Regions from separate parts of the Pseudomonas sp. GL_091 genome, predicted to be linked through region 1. Evidence: predicted binding sites of a transcription regulator. Region 1 holds the regulator's gene; the other holds the start of a gene.

Region 1 (8,134 bases):
GCACTGAGTCGGAGCTGCCAGTCATCACGCTGGAGCCAAGGTTGGAACAGATATTGCTCAATAGTCTGCAAAAGGCCGGGCAAGGCTCGGAAGAGGGCGTTCTGCTGGAGCCAAGCATGGCTGAGAAGCTGCAACGTTCGTTGATCGACGCGGCGCAGCGCCAGGAGATGCAAGGTCAGCCGGTGATTCTGCTGGTGGCAGGTCCGGTTCGCGCGATGCTCTCGCGATTCGGTCGGCTCGCAGTCCCGGGTTTGCACGTGTTGGCTTACCAGGAAATCCCTGACAACAAGCAAGTGACCATCGTTGCGACAGTAGGGCCCAACGGCTGAGGTAGTGGTTTATGCAAGTTAAGCGTTTTTTCGCCGCCGATATGCGTCAGGCCATGAAGCTGGTTCGCGATGAGCTGGGCGCTGATGCCGCCATCATTGGCAACCGCCGGATCGCAGGAGGTGTCGAACTGACGGCTGCACTGGATTACAAGTTGTCGGCGCTGGCACCGCGGGTTCCGAACATGGAACTCGAAGACGAGCTGCGCAAGACTCAGTCGCGGATCGTCACCGCCCAGGCCGAATTGAGCCTGCGTGGCGACGGCGAGAGCGACAATGCGACCAATCGCCAGTTGTTCGCAGGCTTGCCGCTCACCGCAGCCGAGCCGTTGATCGAGCCAACCTACGCCGAACCCCGTCGCCCCGCACCGGCCGCTGCACCAGCCTCCACTGGCGTGGACCCGCGCGCGTTCGACTCGATGCGTTTCGAGCTCAACAGCCTGCGCGAACTCATGGAAGTACAGCTGGGCTCGCTGGCCTGGAATCAGCTGCAGGGCAGCCGTCCGGACCAGGCCAACCTCTGGCGTCGCCTGCAACGCATCGGCCTGTCCGGCCCGCTGTCGCGCGACCTTTTGGCGATGATCACCGATATCGAAGAGCCTCGTCAGGCCTGGCGCATGTTGCTGGCGCACCTGGCGCGCATGATCGTGACACCGGAAATTGAGCCTCTGGAAGAAGGCGGCGTGATTGCCATGGTCGGCCCGGCCGGCATGGGCAAGACCACCACCCTGGCCAAGCTGGCCGCCCGTTACGTGCTCAAGTACGGCGCGCAGAACATAGCGCTGGTGAGCATGGACAGCTTCCGCATTGGTGCCCAGGAGCAGCTCAAGACCCTGGGGCGCATTCTCAACGTGCCGGTGACCCACGTCGATCCGGGCCAGTCCCTGGTGCAGGCGCTGGAGCCCTTGCTGCGCAAGCGCGTGGTGCTGATCGATACCGCCGGCCTGCAGGCCAGCGACCCGGCCCTGCGCATGCAGCTCGAAAGCCTGGCCGGTCGAGGCATCCGCTCGAAAAATTATCTGGTCCTGGCAACCACCAGCCAGAAACAGGTTCTAACCGCCGCTTATCACAGTTACAAGCGTTGCGGGCTCGCGGGCTGCATCCTGACTAAACTGGATGAAACGGCTAGTCTGGGCGAGGTGCTGAGCTTGGCCATCAGTCATGAGTTACCCGTGGCCTACCTGACCGATGGCCCGCGGATTCCGGATGATCTCCATCTGCCGCGCCGTCATCAGTTGGTCAGTCGCGCCGTCAGCGTGCAAATGCAGGAAGAACCCAGCGAAGAAGCCATGGCTGACATGTTCGCTGATATTTACCACAGCCAAACCAAGCAGGTTGGCTAAGGTAGTAATGAACAGTTTTTGTACCTACATCGATGGTCTGCCATGCATTGTTCCGTTTGTGAACGCGCAGCCAGTAATGTGGCCTCCGTCTATGCAAGACAAGGTAAAGAAATAACATGGGCAGCATGCATCCCGTACAGGTGATCGCGGTGACCGGCGGCAAAGGTGGCGTCGGGAAAACTAATGTGTCAGTGAACTTGTCCCTGGCTCTGGCTGAGCTTGGCCGGCGCGTCATGCTGTTGGACGCCGACCTGGGACTGGCGAACGTCGACGTTCTGCTGGGCCTGACACCCAAACGTACCTTGGCCGACGTGATCGAGGGCCGCTGCGAACTGCGCGATGTACTGCTGCAGGGACCCGGCGGTATCCGTATCGTTCCGGCCGCATCCGGCACTCAGAGCATGGTGCATCTGAGCCCCGCGCAACACGCCGGCCTGATCCAGGCCTTCAGCGATATCGGCGACAACCTCGACGTATTGGTGATCGACACAGCTGCGGGCATTGGTGACTCGGTAGTCAGTTTCGTTCGCGCAGCCCAGGAAGTGCTGCTGGTGGTGTGCGACGAGCCGACCTCGATCACTGACGCCTACGCATTGATCAAACTGCTTAATCGTGACTACGGCATGAACCGCTTCCGCGTCCTGGCCAACATGGCCCAGAGTCCGCAGGAAGGGCGCAACCTGTTCGCCAAGTTGACCAAGGTCACGGATCGCTTCCTCGACGTCGCCCTGCAATACGTCGGCGCGGTGCCCTACGACGAAAGCGTGCGCAAGGCGGTGCAGAAGCAGCGCGCCGTCTACGAGGCCTTCCCGCGTTCCAAGTGCTCGCTGGCATTCAAGGCGATCGCACAGAAGGTCGATACCTGGCCGCTGCCTGCCAACCCGCGCGGGCACCTGGAATTTTTCGTCGAGCGCCTCGTGCAGCAGACAGCAGGACCGGTTCTATGACGGCAAGCGGTTACAACCTCTACAAAACATCGGCGCGTGATGCGCAGTACGAGCTGATCGAGCGTTACGCGCCGCTGGTTAAACGCATTGCCTACCACTTGTTGGCGCGCCTGCCGGCCAGTGTCCAGGTCGAAGACCTGATCCAGGCCGGGATGATCGGCCTGCTTGAAGTGTCGACCAAATATGACGCCAGCAAAGGCGCCAGTTTCGAGACGTACGCGGGCATTCGAATCCGCGGCGCCATGCTCGATGAAGTGCGTAAGGGGGACTGGGCGCCACGTTCGGTTCACCGCAATACACGCATGGTCAGCGACGCCATTCGCTCGATTGAAGCGAAAACCGGTCGTGATGCTAAAGATCACGAAGTTGCGGCCGAACTCCAATTGAGTCTCGACGATTACTACGGGATTTTGAACGACACCCTGGGCAGCCGGCTGTTCAGTTTCGACGATCTGTTGCAGGACGGCGAACACGAAGGGCTGCACGAGGATGGCGCGAGTGCTCATATCGAGCCGTCACGCGACCTGGAAGATGAACGCTTCCAGGCTGCGCTGGCAGATGCGATTGCCAATTTGCCGGAGCGTGAGCGACTGGTGTTGGCGCTGTACTACGACGAAGAGTTGAACCTCAAGGAAATCGGTGAGGTCCTTGGGGTCAGCGAATCTCGGGTCAGCCAGTTACACAGCCAGTGCGCAGCCCGTTTGCGGGGGCGTTTGGGGGAGTGGCGAGCGCGCTGAAGGCAGTGTGGGGGACACTGCGAACGAGGCCGGTGTGGTGTTGAACTGCGCCGGTCGCGATCTGTTGTGCTCCAGACAGTCATCGAGTGCTTTGCCGGATTGATTGAAATGGCGCGTCCAGGTGCTGGGCGCGTTTAAGACTGCTTGGAGGTCGAATTGGACAAGAACATGAAAATCCTCATCGTTGATGACTTCTCAACGATGCGGCGGATCATCAAGAACCTGCTGCGTGACCTTGGGTTCACCAACACCGTCGAGGCCGACGATGGCACTACCGCCATTCCGGTACTCAACAGCGGAAGCATCGACTTTCTGGTAACGGACTGGAACATGCCTGGCATGACCGGTATCGATCTGCTGCGCCACGTGCGTGCCGATGAAAAGCTCAAGCACCTGCCGGTGCTGATGGTGACCGCTGAAGCCAAGCGTGAGCAGATCATCGAAGCGGCCCAGGCCGGCGTTAACGGCTATGTGGTCAAACCCTTCACGGCCCAGGCGTTGAAAGAAAAAATCGAGAAGATTTTCGAACGCATCGGTTGATGAGTGCGCCATGGGGGAGCTATGGGCAATAACGAAACTTCATTGGGCGATTTTGAGTCGACCCTGAAAAAACACGCCGTCGAATTGGTCGCGAGCCTTGAAAAAGGCAAGTTCGGCGACGCGGTGCAATTGATCCATGAGCTCAACCAGACCCGTGACCGCGGCTTGTATCAGGAAGTGGGCAAGCTCACTCGCGAACTGCATAGCGCGATCGTCAATTTCCAGATTGACCCGCACATGCCGCAAGCCGAAGAAGTGTCGCAGATCACCGACGCCACCGAGCGTCTGGGGTATGTGGTCAAGCTGACCGAGGCTGCGGCCAACCGCACCATGGATCTGGTGGAAAGTGCCACGCCGCTGGTCAATGGCCTGGCGGATGAAGCCAAGGTCTTGAGCGCGGACTGGGGGCGCTTCATGCGTCGCGAAGTCGGCGCGCAAGAGTTTCGTGAACTGGCCCGGCGGGTCGACGGGTTCCTGGCGCGCAGCGGCACGGACAATCGCGCGGTGTCGGGCAACCTCAACGACATCCTGCTCGCCCAGGATTACCAGGACCTCACAGGCCAGGTGATCAAGCGTGTGACCCAGTTGGTCACCGAAGTTGAAAGCAACCTGCTCAAGCTCGTGCTGATGGCCAGTCAGGTGGACCGCTTTGCGGGCATCGAACATGACCGCGAAGCGATGCTTGCTGAAAAAGATCCACAAAAACATCTCTCTCAGGGTGAAGGTCCGCAGATTCATGCCGATAAAAGAGAAGACGTTGTGTCCGGTCAGGACGATGTGGACGATTTGCTATCCAGCCTTGGATTTTAGGTAGACCTGTTAGGAGCACCCCCTTAATGAGCTTCGGCGCCGATGAAGAGATCCTTCAGGATTTCCTGGTTGAGGCCGGCGAGATTCTAGAGCAACTGTCCGAGCAACTGGTCGAGCTGGAAAGCCGTCCGGATGATGCGGATCTGCTCAATGCAATTTTTCGCGGTTTTCACACTGTAAAAGGGGGCGCCGGCTTCCTCCAGCTCAACGAGCTGGTGGAGTGCTGCCACATCGCCGAGAACGTGTTCGACATCCTGCGCAAGGGTGAACGTCGCGTCGACTCGGAACTGATGGACGTGGTTCTCGAAGCGCTGGACGCGGTGAACAGCATGTTCAGCGAAGTCCGCGAACGCCGCCCGATCACGGCTGCGACACCTCAATTGCTTGCGGCGCTGGCCCGCCTGGCCGAGCCGCAATCGGCTGACGAGGTGGTATCCGCGCCCGTCGCTGCTGTGGTTCAAACGCCTGTGGCTGAAGCCGAATCGGGCGACATCACCGACAATGAATTCGAACAACTGCTGGACTCGCTGAACGCCGTCAAGGCGCAGGCCGAGGCCCCGGCGGCTGCTCCAGCGCCTGCCAGCAATGCCGCTGCCAGCGACGAAATCACCGATGCCGAGTTCGAGTCGTTGCTCGATCAACTGCATGGTAAAGGCCAGTTCGCCGTTGTCGCAGTGGTCCCTACGCCGGCTGCGCCAGAAGCACCGAAAGCGGCCGGCGACAGCTCCGATATTACTGACGACGAATTCGAAGCACTGCTCGACCAACTGCACGGCAAGGGTAACTTTGCTGTCGATGCGCTCGAGTCGGCCATTGCTTCTGTGCCAGCACCTGCCGCGCCAGCCGCCGCAGCGGTCGGCAGCGATCTGATCACCGATCACGAATTTGAATCGCTGCTCGATGAGTTGCACGGCAAAGGCAGGTTCAGCGAAGTCGGCAAGGCGACGGTCGCCAGCGGATCGAACACGTCCGTTGCCGCGCCGGCCGCGAAGGCTGCGGCGCCGAAACCAGTGACCAAGGCACCCGAACCAAAAGCTGAAACGCCGGCTGCTGCCGCTGCACCTGCTGCTGCGCGTGCCCCGGCCGCGCCACCGGCGGAAAAACCGGCGAGCGAAGCCGAGACCACCGTGCGCGTCGATACCGCGCGTCTCGACGAGATCATGAACATGGTCGGCGAGTTGGTGCTGGTGCGTAACCGCCTGGTCCGCCTCGGCCTCAACAGCGGCGACGAAGCCATGTCCAAGGCTGTGTCGAACCTCGACGTGGTCACCGCCGACCTGCAAACCGCGGTCATGAAGACCCGGATGCAACCGATCAAGAAAGTCTTCGGGCGCTTCCCGCGCCTGGTTCGCGACCTGGCTCGCCAGCTCAAGAAAGAGATCAACCTGGAACTGGTCGGCGAAGAAACCGACCTCGACAAGAACCTCGTCGAGGCCCTGGCCGATCCGCTGGTCCACTTGGTGCGCAACGCGGTCGACCACGGTATCGAGTCACCGGAAGAACGCGAAGCCTCGGGCAAGGCCCGGGGCGGCAAGGTGATTCTTGCAGCCGAGCAGGAAGGCGACCACATCCTGCTGTCGATCTCCGATGACGGCAAAGGCATGGACCCGAACGTCCTGCGATCCATCGCGGTTAAACGCGGTGTGATGGACAAGGATGCGGCGGACCGTTTGAGCGACACCGAATGCTACAACCTGATCTTCGCCCCGGGTTTCTCGACCAAGACCGAGATATCCGACGTATCGGGTCGCGGCGTGGGCATGGACGTGGTGAAAACCAAGATTTCCCAGCTCAACGGTTCGATCAACATCTACTCGGCCAAGGGCCAGGGTTCGAAGATCGTCATCAAGGTCCCGCTGACCCTGGCGATCATGCCGACGCTGATGGTCATGCTCGGCAACCAGGCCTTTGCGTTCCCGCTGGTGAACGTCAACGAGATCTTCCACCTCGACCTGTCGACCACCAACGTCGTGGACGGTCAGGAAGTGGTGATCGTGCGGGACAAGGCACTGCCATTGTTCTATCTCAAACGCTGGCTGGTCAGCTCCGCCGCTCACGAAGAGCAGCGCGAGGGCCATGTGGTGATCCTTTCGGTGGGCACGCAGCGGATCGGCTTTGTCGTCGATCAACTGGTGGGTCAGGAAGAAGTGGTCATCAAGCCATTGGGCAAAATGCTCCAGGGAACGCCGGGCATGTCCGGCGCCACCATCACCGGTGACGGCCGCATTGCGCTGATTCTCGATGTTCCGAGCATGCTCAAGCGTTACGCCACACGGCGTATTTGATTCTGGTGGAGCGGGGCGCCTGGCCTCGCTCCATCTAATGGAGTGTTTATGGCAGTCAAAGTCCTGGTGGTGGACGATTCGGGGTTTTTCCGCCGCCGCGTCTCGGAAATTCTTTCAGCGGATTCGAATATCCAGGTCGTCGGCACGGCGACCAACGGCAAAGAGGCGATCGATCAGGCACTGGCCCTCAAGCCCGACGTGATCACCATGGACTACGAGATGCCGATGATGGACGGCATCACCGCCGTGCGGCACATCATGCAACGCTGCCCGACCCCGGTCCTGATGTTCTCCTCGCTGACCCACGAAGGCGCCCGGGTCACCCTCGATGCGCTGGATGCCGGCGCGGTGGACTTCCTGCCGAAGAATTTCGAAGACATCTCGCGCAACCCCGAGAAGGTCAAGCAACTGCTGTGCGAGAAGATCCTGAGCATTGCGCGCAGCAATCGTCGTGTCAGTGCCTACAGCGCTCCGGCCCCTGTGGCCGCACCCGCTCCAACACCTGCGCCTTCGAGTGTCGGCAGTTACGGCAGCAGCGCGCCCGTGCGTCCGGCACCGGCACCGATCCCTGTGCGTACGCATGCGGCCACCGCGTCGTCGCCCGCGCCGAAACGCAAAGCCTACAAACTGGTGGCCATTGGTACGTCCACCGGCGGCCCGGTTGCCCTGCAGCGGGTGTTGACCCAATTGCCGGCCAACTTCCCGGCCCCGCTCGTGCTGGTTCAACACATGCCGGCCGCCTTCACCAAGGCCTTCGCTGAGCGCCTGGACAAGCTGTGCCGCATCAGCGTCAAGGAAGCTGAGGATGGCGACATCCTGCGTCCGGGCCTGGCGCTGCTGGCGCCGGGTGGCAAGCAGATGATGATCGACGGCCGCGGTGCGGTGAAAATCCTCCCGGGTGACGAGCGCCTGAATTACAAGCCGTGCGTGGACATCACCTTCGGTTCGGCAGCCAAGTCCTACGGCGACAAGGTTCTGGCGGTGGTCCTGACCGGCATGGGCGCCGACGGCCGTGAAGGCGCGCGCCTGCTCAAGCAGGGCGGCAGTTCGATCTGGGCACAGGACGAAGCCAGTTGCGTGATCTACGGCATGCCGATGGCCATCGTCAAAGCCGAGCTCGCCGATGCGGTGTATAGCCTCGACGAC
Region 2 (8,134 bases), 2.9 Mb from region 1:
GCATCTGGGGTTTTATGGCGCCCTGATCGCCTTGCTATGCGTCGTACTGGAACACACCGGGTTCTTTCAGAACGGTTGGCGCCAACGCCTGCGACTCAATGGCCTGTTTGCCACGCTGATGATTGCTCTGGGCCTGCTGCGCGAACTCATCGGCAACGGAACACTTGGAAACCATTTATCGTGGCTGTTCGGCGCGACAAAAACTGACTGGCAAGGCTGGGTGCTGGTGGCTGATGGCGGCCTGCACCTGGCCACATTGGTCCCTGGCGGGTTCATTCTGCTCGGACTGCTGATCGCCGCCTGGCAGGCCTGGCGCCCCACGCCCACACATTGATTGCCTTCGAGGAAATGCACTGCCCATGAATGCCGCAAAACGTCTGGAAATTTTCCGCAGACTGCACGAGGACAACCCGGAACCAAAGACCGAGCTGGCCTATTCCTCAGCGTTCGAATTGCTGATTGCCGTGATTCTCTCGGCGCAGTCGACTGATGTCGGCGTCAACAAGGCCACTGCCAAGCTGTTCCCGGTCGCCAATACCCCGGCAGCGATCCATGCCCTGGGAGTCGAGGGACTGTCGGAGTACATCAAGACCATCGGCCTGTACAACAGCAAAGCGAAAAACGTGATCGAAACCTGCCGCTTGCTGGTCGAGCGTCACGCCGGTGAAGTGCCACAAACCCGCGAAGAGCTGGAAGCACTGCCCGGTGTCGGCCGCAAAACCGCCAATGTGGTACTCAACACTGCATTCCGTCAGCTAACCATGGCCGTCGACACGCATATTTTCAGGGTCAGCAACCGGACTGGCATTGCTCCCGGAAAGAATGTGGTGGAAGTCGAGAAAAAACTGATGAAATTCGTGCCCAAGGAATACCTGCTCGACTCCCATCACTGGCTGATCCTTCACGGCCGCTATGTTTGCCTGGCCCGCAAGCCCCGATGCGGGAGCTGCCGGATCGAGGACTTGTGCGAATACAAGCACAAAACCTCCGACGATTGAGGCGCTATTAGGTTTATTGAATTATCGATTGAAAAAATCTTTTTTACCCGCCGGGAGATTGTCGATATAAGGAGCGCCAAAGGCCTTCTTAGCCTGGAGCAACTAAATGAGTACTGGCAAAGAGCAACTGGACGTAGAAGACGACTTCACCACCGCCGAAACCGATGACGCTGAGCCGGTGGTTGAAGTAGCGAAAACTAATCTGAGCAAACGCCGCACCATCGACAACCTGCTGGAGGAGCGCCGACTGCAAAAGCAATTGGCCGATTACGATTTTGACTTATGACACCTCAAAGCCTCCCGAAACGGAGGCTTTTTTCTAAGTGCCATACTCCGGTAGACGCCCCTTGTCGCGCAGTTACGTCATCACACCAGACCATTGCGTTGTGCCAGCTCGATCAGATCGACCAGAGAACGCGCATTCAGCTTGAGCAACAGGCGGGTCTTGTAAGTACTGACTGTTTTATTACTGAGAAACATTCCATCGGCAATCTCTTTATTGGTCTTTCCTCGGGCCAACTGTTGCAAGACCATCATTTCCCGTCCTGACAAGCGATCAACCATATCAGCCTCACTGGCATTTCCCAAACTGCAACGCACGGTATGCAAGGCTTGGTTAGGAAAGTAACTGTAGCCTGACAACACCGCCTTTATTGCACTGAGCAACTCCGTCAGGTCTTGTTGTTTGCAGACATAACCGGCTGCACCGGATTGCATGCAACGCATGGAAAAATGCCCCGGTGCCTGGGAAGTCAAAATCAGCACTTTCATAGGCATTGAGGTCGAAGACAAACGCGCGATGACTTCCAACCCGTCCAGCTTCGGAATCCCGATATCCAGAATGACAATATCCGGCATAAGTTCACGGGCTAGTTGCAGTGCGTCCACACCATTATCGGTTTCTGCAATAACTTCGTAGCCATGACGCTCCATTAGCATACGTACCGCAAGACGAATGACGGGGTGATCATCCACGATCAGCACTTTATTCATGGGCAAGTCCAATTTTCGCTGTTCGAATTTTTAGAGCCCGCACAATAGCCTAGTCGTTTCACCCATGGCATGTCGCCCTTCCCAGCCACCCACACCAAGAGACATCCCCTACAAACAACACGGATTTCTCCTACAAAAATCCCTCGAGCAGAATCAATTGAAAACTGTATCAGCGTCAGTGTGTCGCACTTTCCAGCCGTCACTTCTATCGATTTACGACCAAAATTTTCCGAGAGCCAGCTTGAGCGGTAGCACCCTGAAAAACATAAGCCTCTACCACTCTGTTAAAACCCAACTGATATTTACGCACTAAACATTCACACCAGACATATCACACACCAAGCATCCAATTATTCTTACAGCAAATAATATTTTTTGAGCAATCATTAAAACACCACCACCATTCAAAAAATCGAAGAGCAACACAACAAACAAAAATGCGTATCAAAACCAACAAGCAATAAAATTCACTACAATAATCACCACATAAAACCAACCTCATAAACCATTCGAGAAAAGACAACCCGGCATGAGTACAGAACATGATAAAAAAACGAATCACCAACCCGATGACAATTATCGCGATATTCGCAGCACTCTCTGAAACTTCGGCAGCCGTTTCTCTACCTTTCCTCGACCAAGAGGAAAGAGAACTCTACGTCTGGTTTCTGATCAGCTTTCCGTTTTATTTACTTTTGCTTTTTTTCGCGACACTCAACTTCAACTACAAATCCCTTTATGCGCCCTCCGACTTTGAAAAGGGAAAACACTTCATGAAGGTCATGGATGATGCTGGGCGGCCGGAAAAAAAAGCGTCCGGGAAGTCATCTGGAAATCCCGCTCTGGAAACGTCAATGAATGACCCGCAGTCAACTCGAACGCCCTGCGGCGCACAGGACCCGCCAACCGAGATTGGTCTGCAAACCACTGTCTCTGTTCAGCACCAGCTTCAGTTACCGGAGCTTATAAAAGACCTGTACATCGTTGATGCACGCTGGATGAGCAAGGAGGTCGAGTTTGGAGCGCTGCTGGAAAACCTCCAGAGGCCACGGGAAAAGACGGCGTACGTGACTCTGTTTGTCACTTGTGCCGTTTCGGAGACTTTACTGAAAGCCAGTGCGCTTAAATATTCAAAGCAGACCAGGAAGCGCTGTGCCGCCTTTTATGTTGCCTACAATCTGGACTCGCACAGGTTGTCGGTCATTGATCAGGCCGGGCAACCGGCGAACAACAACGTGTAGTACAGGTCAGACCATCGAGAAGGAGAAAAACAGGAAATCATCAGCGGAAACGAAAACACCCAACAACGTAGTAACTGGCGTCACACCCCGTTTTCAGGTACCTGACCTCGTCGAGGACGAGGTCAGGTATACATCACGATTTCAAAGGGCTCAGAACAGCTTCCGGCCTTTGTTCGCCGCAATGCGCATGCGCAGGGCGTTGAGCTTGATGAAGCCCGCAGCATCCGCCTGGTTGTACGCGCCGCCATCTTCTTCGAAGGTAGCGATGTTGGCGTCGAACAGCGAGTCGTCGGACTTGCGGCCAGTGACGATCACATTGCCCTTGTACAGCTTCAGGCGCACAACGCCGTTCACGTTGACCTGAGACGCATCGATCATCTGTTGCAGCATCAGACGCTCAGGGCTCCACCAGTAGCCGGTGTAGATCAGGCTGGCGTACTTAGGCATCAGCTCGTCTTTGAGGTGAGCCACTTCGCGGTCCAGGGTGATCGATTCGATCGCACGGTGGGCACGCAGCATGATGGTGCCGCCAGGGGTTTCGTAGCAGCCACGGGACTTCATGCCCACGTAGCGGTTCTCGACGATGTCGAGACGGCCGATACCGTGTTCGCCACCGATACGGTTCAGGGTCGCCAGCACAGTGGCCGGAGTCATTTCGACGCCGTCCAACGCGACGATGTCGCCGTTGCGGTAGGTCAGTTCCAGGTACTGCGCCTTGTCTGGAGCGTTTTCCGGGGAAACGGTCCAGCGCCACATGTCTTCTTCGTGCTCGGTCCAGGTGTCTTCCAGCACGCCACCTTCATAGGAGATGTGCAGCAAGTTGGCATCCATGGAGTACGGGGACTTCTTCTTGCCGTGGCGCTCGATCGGGATCGCGTGCTTATCGGCGTAATCCATCAGCTTTTCACGGGACAGCAGGTCCCATTCGCGCCAAGGGGCAATCACTTTCACACCAGGTTTCAAGGCGTACGCGCCCAGTTCGAAACGAACCTGGTCGTTGCCCTTGCCGGTGGCGCCATGGGAAATGGCGTCTGCACCGGTTTCGTTGGCGATTTCGATCAGGCGCTTGGCGATCAGCGGACGAGCGATGGAAGTACCCAGCAGGTACTCGCCCTCGTAAACGGTGTTGGCGCGGAACATCGGGAAAACGAAATCGCGCACGAACTCTTCGCGCAAGTCGTCGATGTAGATCTCTTTGACGCCCATGGCCTGAGCCTTGGCACGTGCAGGTTCGACCTCTTCGCCCTGACCCAGGTCAGCGGTGAAGGTCACCACTTCACAGTTATAAGTATCCTGCAGCCACTTGAGGATCACCGAAGTGTCCAGGCCGCCGGAATACGCCAGAACGACCTTGTTTACGTCCGCCATGCCATCACTCCACGGGGTTCTACGGAAAGCCGTCAAGTCTACCGCTCATGCAGGATAATTTACAGGGGCGCGACAGCTTATGACGACGAAGCGACAGATTCTGTCGAAGGCGCGACGATTACAGCCGGGTCAGGAAGTGGCCGAAGTGGCCGCTTTCGTCGCCTGCGGAGCGACTTGTTCCACAGATGCTCCGCGCTCCAGGCGTACCGCTACCCGACGGTTCTTCGCGCGGTTGGTGTTGCTGGTATTAGGCGCCAACGGATAACGCTCGCCATGGAAACGCATGGTGATTTGCGACTCCTGGATGCCGTTGGCCTTGAAGAACTCCAGCACTGCCAGGGCTCGGCGCCGCGACAGGTCGCGGTTGGTCAGGCGGTTGCCGCTGTTGTCGGAGTGACCGTCGAGCTCGATGTGATTGACCGTCGGATCGGCCTTCATGTACTCCAGCATCACCTGCAGTTTGGCTTTTGCGGCGCTGTCGAGTTCTATTCCGCCGCCGGGGAAGCCGATTTCGGATTGCTTCACCTGTTCGAAATTCTGTGGCAACAGTTTCGCCACACAACCCTGGTAGTCGGCAAACGCCTTGGTGAACCTGACCGGTAGCAAGCGCACTTCCGACACCCGCCCATCCCCCGAGGAATGGCGAACCACCGGACTGCGACCGTCCATCAGTCCGCTGATCAGGCGTCCGGCCTGAACCTGTGAACTGTTGAACAATACGTTGCCGTTGCCGATTCTCACCGTGCCCAGGTTGATATCGTCACGCCCCGGTTGCCACGGTGCCGCAGCCGCCAGCAAGGTCGCCGAACCGCCGCCGATCATCGGATTGTAGGTTTTCAGACGAAAAGTCGCCTGCTCGCCGGCACGACGCACGAACTCGCCCGAACCGAAGTCGGTGATCGGCTGAGTCAGGCGGCATTCGAACTTGTCACCCTCGACCGTCCACTCAATGCTCTCCAGACGGGTCTGGAAAGTGAGCGCCATCACGGGAAGACTGGCAAACACACTGAGCAAGGCTAAAAAACGCTGGCGCACGGGAGGCTCCACTGGCTTCTACAACAAAAAGACCGACACACACATGTTTACGGCATACCTGTTGGATATCGGAAGCTTCCTGCAAAACTTGATAGCGAGTGCCTGCAAGAGTCTTTTCCGGTAGCATTCCCTTGAGTTTGACCCGCCTGGAATCCCCTCATGTCCGACCGCCTGACCCTGCTGCGTCCCGACGACTGGCATATTCATCTTCGCGATGGTGCCGTATTGACCAATACCGTCGCGGATGTCGCGCGCACCTTTGGCCGCGCCATCATCATGCCCAACCTGGTTCCACCGGTGCGCAACGCGACCGAAGCCGACGGCTATCGCCAGCGGATTCTCGCTGCCCGCCCGGCCGGCAGCCTGTTCGAGCCACTGATGGTCCTGTACCTGACCGACCGCACCCAGCCTGAAGAAATTCGCGAGGCCAAAGCCTGCGGATTCATTCACGCCGCCAAGCTGTACCCGGCCGGCGCGACCACCAACTCGGACTCTGGCGTCACCAGCATCGACAAGATTTTCCCTGCACTTGAGGCCATGGCCGAAGTCGGGATGCCGTTGCTGGTTCACGGTGAAGTCACCCGTGGTGATGTCGACGTGTTCGACCGCGAAAAAATCTTCATCGACGAGCACATGCGCCGTGTGGTCGAGCGTTTCCCGACCCTCAAAGTGGTCTTCGAACACATCACCACCACGGACGCCGTGCAGTTCGTCAACTCGGCTTCAGCCAACGTCGGCGCGACCATCACCGCGCACCACCTGCTGTACAACCGCAACCACATGCTGGTGGGCGGGATTCGGCCGCACTTCTATTGCCTGCCGATCCTCAAGCGCAATACCCACCAGGAAGCCCTGCTCGACGCGGCCACCAGCGGCAGCGAGAAGTTCTTCCTCGGCACCGACTCGGCGCCCCACGCCCAGCACGCCAAGGAAGCAGCCTGCGGTTGCGCCGGTTGCTACACCGCTTATGCAGCGATCGAGATGTATGCCGAAGCCTTCGAACAGCGCAACGCGCTGGACAAACTCGAAGCCTTCGCCAGCCTCAACGGCCCCAGGTTCTATGGCCTGCCGGCGAACACCGATCGCATCACCCTGGTCCGTGAAGAGTGGACCGCCCCGACCAGCCTGCCATTTGGCGAGCTGACCGTTATCCCGCTGCGCGCCGGTGAAAAACTGCGCTGGCGCCTGCTGGAGGAACACGCGTGAGTGAAGACCATTTCGACGACGAACTGGAAGGCAACGGCGGCGGAGGCGGCCCTCGTCATCCAATGGCTGCCAGGTTCCGTGGTTACCTGCCAGTTGTCGTCGACGTAGAAACCGGTGGCTTCAATTCGGCCACCGACGCCCTGCTGGAAATCGCCGCGACCACCATCGCCATGGATGAAAAGGGTTTCGTTTATCCGGATCACACCTACTTCTTCCGTGTCGAGCCGTTCGAAGGCGCGAACATCGAAGCGGCTGCCCTGGAATTCACCGGGATCAAGCTCGATCACCCCCTGCGCATGGCCGTGAGTGAAGAGTCTGCCCTGAACGATATCTTCCGCGGCGTGCGCAAGGCCCTCAAGGCCAATGGCTGCAAACGGGCGATCCTGGTCGGGCATAACAGCAGCTTCGACCTGGGCTTTCTCAATGCTGCGGTTGCGCGGCTGGACATGAAGCGCAATCCGTTCCACCCGTTCTCCAGTTTCGATACCGCAACGCTCGCTGGCCTCGCTTACGGTCAAACCGTACTGGCCAAGGCTTGCCAGGCAGCGGACATCGACTTCGATGGTCGCGAGGCTCACTCGGCTCGCTATGACACCGAGAAGACGGCAGAGCTGTTCTGCGGCATCGTCAATCGCTGGAAGCAGATGGGCGGCTGGGAAGACTTCGACGATTGATGTGTTGTAGGAGCGAGCTTGCTCGCGATGGTCGTGAACGATAACGCGGGGAGCTTGACTCTCCGCAGCGCACTCAAGTCCATCGTCGGAACGCCGCCCGGAGCAAGCTCGCTCCTACAGAGAGCAAAAAACGCCCATAAAAAAACCGGCCTCGATGGCCGGTTTTTTTGTACCTGCTTTTTATAGCTGGAGCGTGCGCCTTACAGAGCGGCAGCGTGCTCGGTCAGGTAAGCCGCAACGCCTTCTGGCGAAGCGTTCATGCCTTTGTCGCCTTTCTTCCAGTTGGCAGGGCAGACTTCGCCGTGCGCTTCGTGGAATTGCAGAGCGTCGACCAGACGGATCAGCTCTTCCATGTTACGGCCCAGCGGCAGGTCGTTGATGATCTGCGAGCGGACAACGCCTTTGTCGTCGATCAGGAACGCGCCACGGAAAGCAACGCCGTCAGCGGACTGAACGTCGTAGGCCTTCATGATGTCCTGCTTGATGTCGGCAGCCATGGTGTAGCGAACCTGGCCGATACCGCCATTGTTCACTGGAGTGTTGCGCCATGCGTTGTGGGTGAAGTGCGAGTCGATCGAAACAGCGATCACTTCAACGTTGCGTGCCTTGAACTCAGACA

What was found. The regulator FliA, encoded in region 1, starts transcription of late flagellar genes. The targets are predictions, from matches to a motif close to CTAAAGTTTNNNNNNNNNNNGCCGNTAA.
Region 2: AC3ITY_RS26980 (flagellar protein MotY) is a predicted target of FliA. The motif match lies at 5,701-5,728, and genes of this name have one in related genera.

What each region holds. Positions count from the first base shown of each region.
Region 1 covers NZ_CM174451.1:1,708,382-1,716,515, forward strand. Annotated here, with positions in the region: gene flhA (flagellar biosynthesis protein FlhA) at 1-329, shown strand, start outside; gene flhF (flagellar biosynthesis GTPase FlhF) at 341-1,669, shown strand; gene fleN (flagellar synthesis regulator FleN) at 1,786-2,616, shown strand; gene fliA (RNA polymerase sigma factor FliA) at 2,613-3,353, shown strand; gene AC3ITY_RS07815 (chemotaxis response regulator CheY) at 3,522-3,893, shown strand; gene AC3ITY_RS07820 (protein phosphatase CheZ) at 3,915-4,703, shown strand; gene AC3ITY_RS07825 (chemotaxis protein CheA) at 4,730-6,988, shown strand; gene AC3ITY_RS07830 (protein-glutamate methylesterase/protein-glutamine glutaminase) at 7,037-8,134, shown strand, end outside.
Region 2 covers NZ_CM174451.1:5,933,265-5,941,398, forward strand. Annotated here, with positions in the region: gene AC3ITY_RS26950 (Rnf-Nqr domain containing protein) at 1-334, shown strand, start outside; gene nth (endonuclease III) at 360-998, shown strand; gene AC3ITY_RS26960 (PA3496 family putative envelope integrity protein) at 1,105-1,284, shown strand; gene AC3ITY_RS26965 (response regulator transcription factor) at 1,365-1,991, opposite strand; gene AC3ITY_RS26970 (hypothetical protein) at 2,534-3,232, shown strand; gene AC3ITY_RS26975 (argininosuccinate synthase) at 3,383-4,600, opposite strand; gene AC3ITY_RS26980 (flagellar protein MotY) at 4,730-5,635, opposite strand; gene pyrC (dihydroorotase) at 5,795-6,841, shown strand; gene rnt (ribonuclease T) at 6,838-7,515, shown strand; gene AC3ITY_RS26995 (peroxiredoxin) at 7,716-8,134, opposite strand, start outside.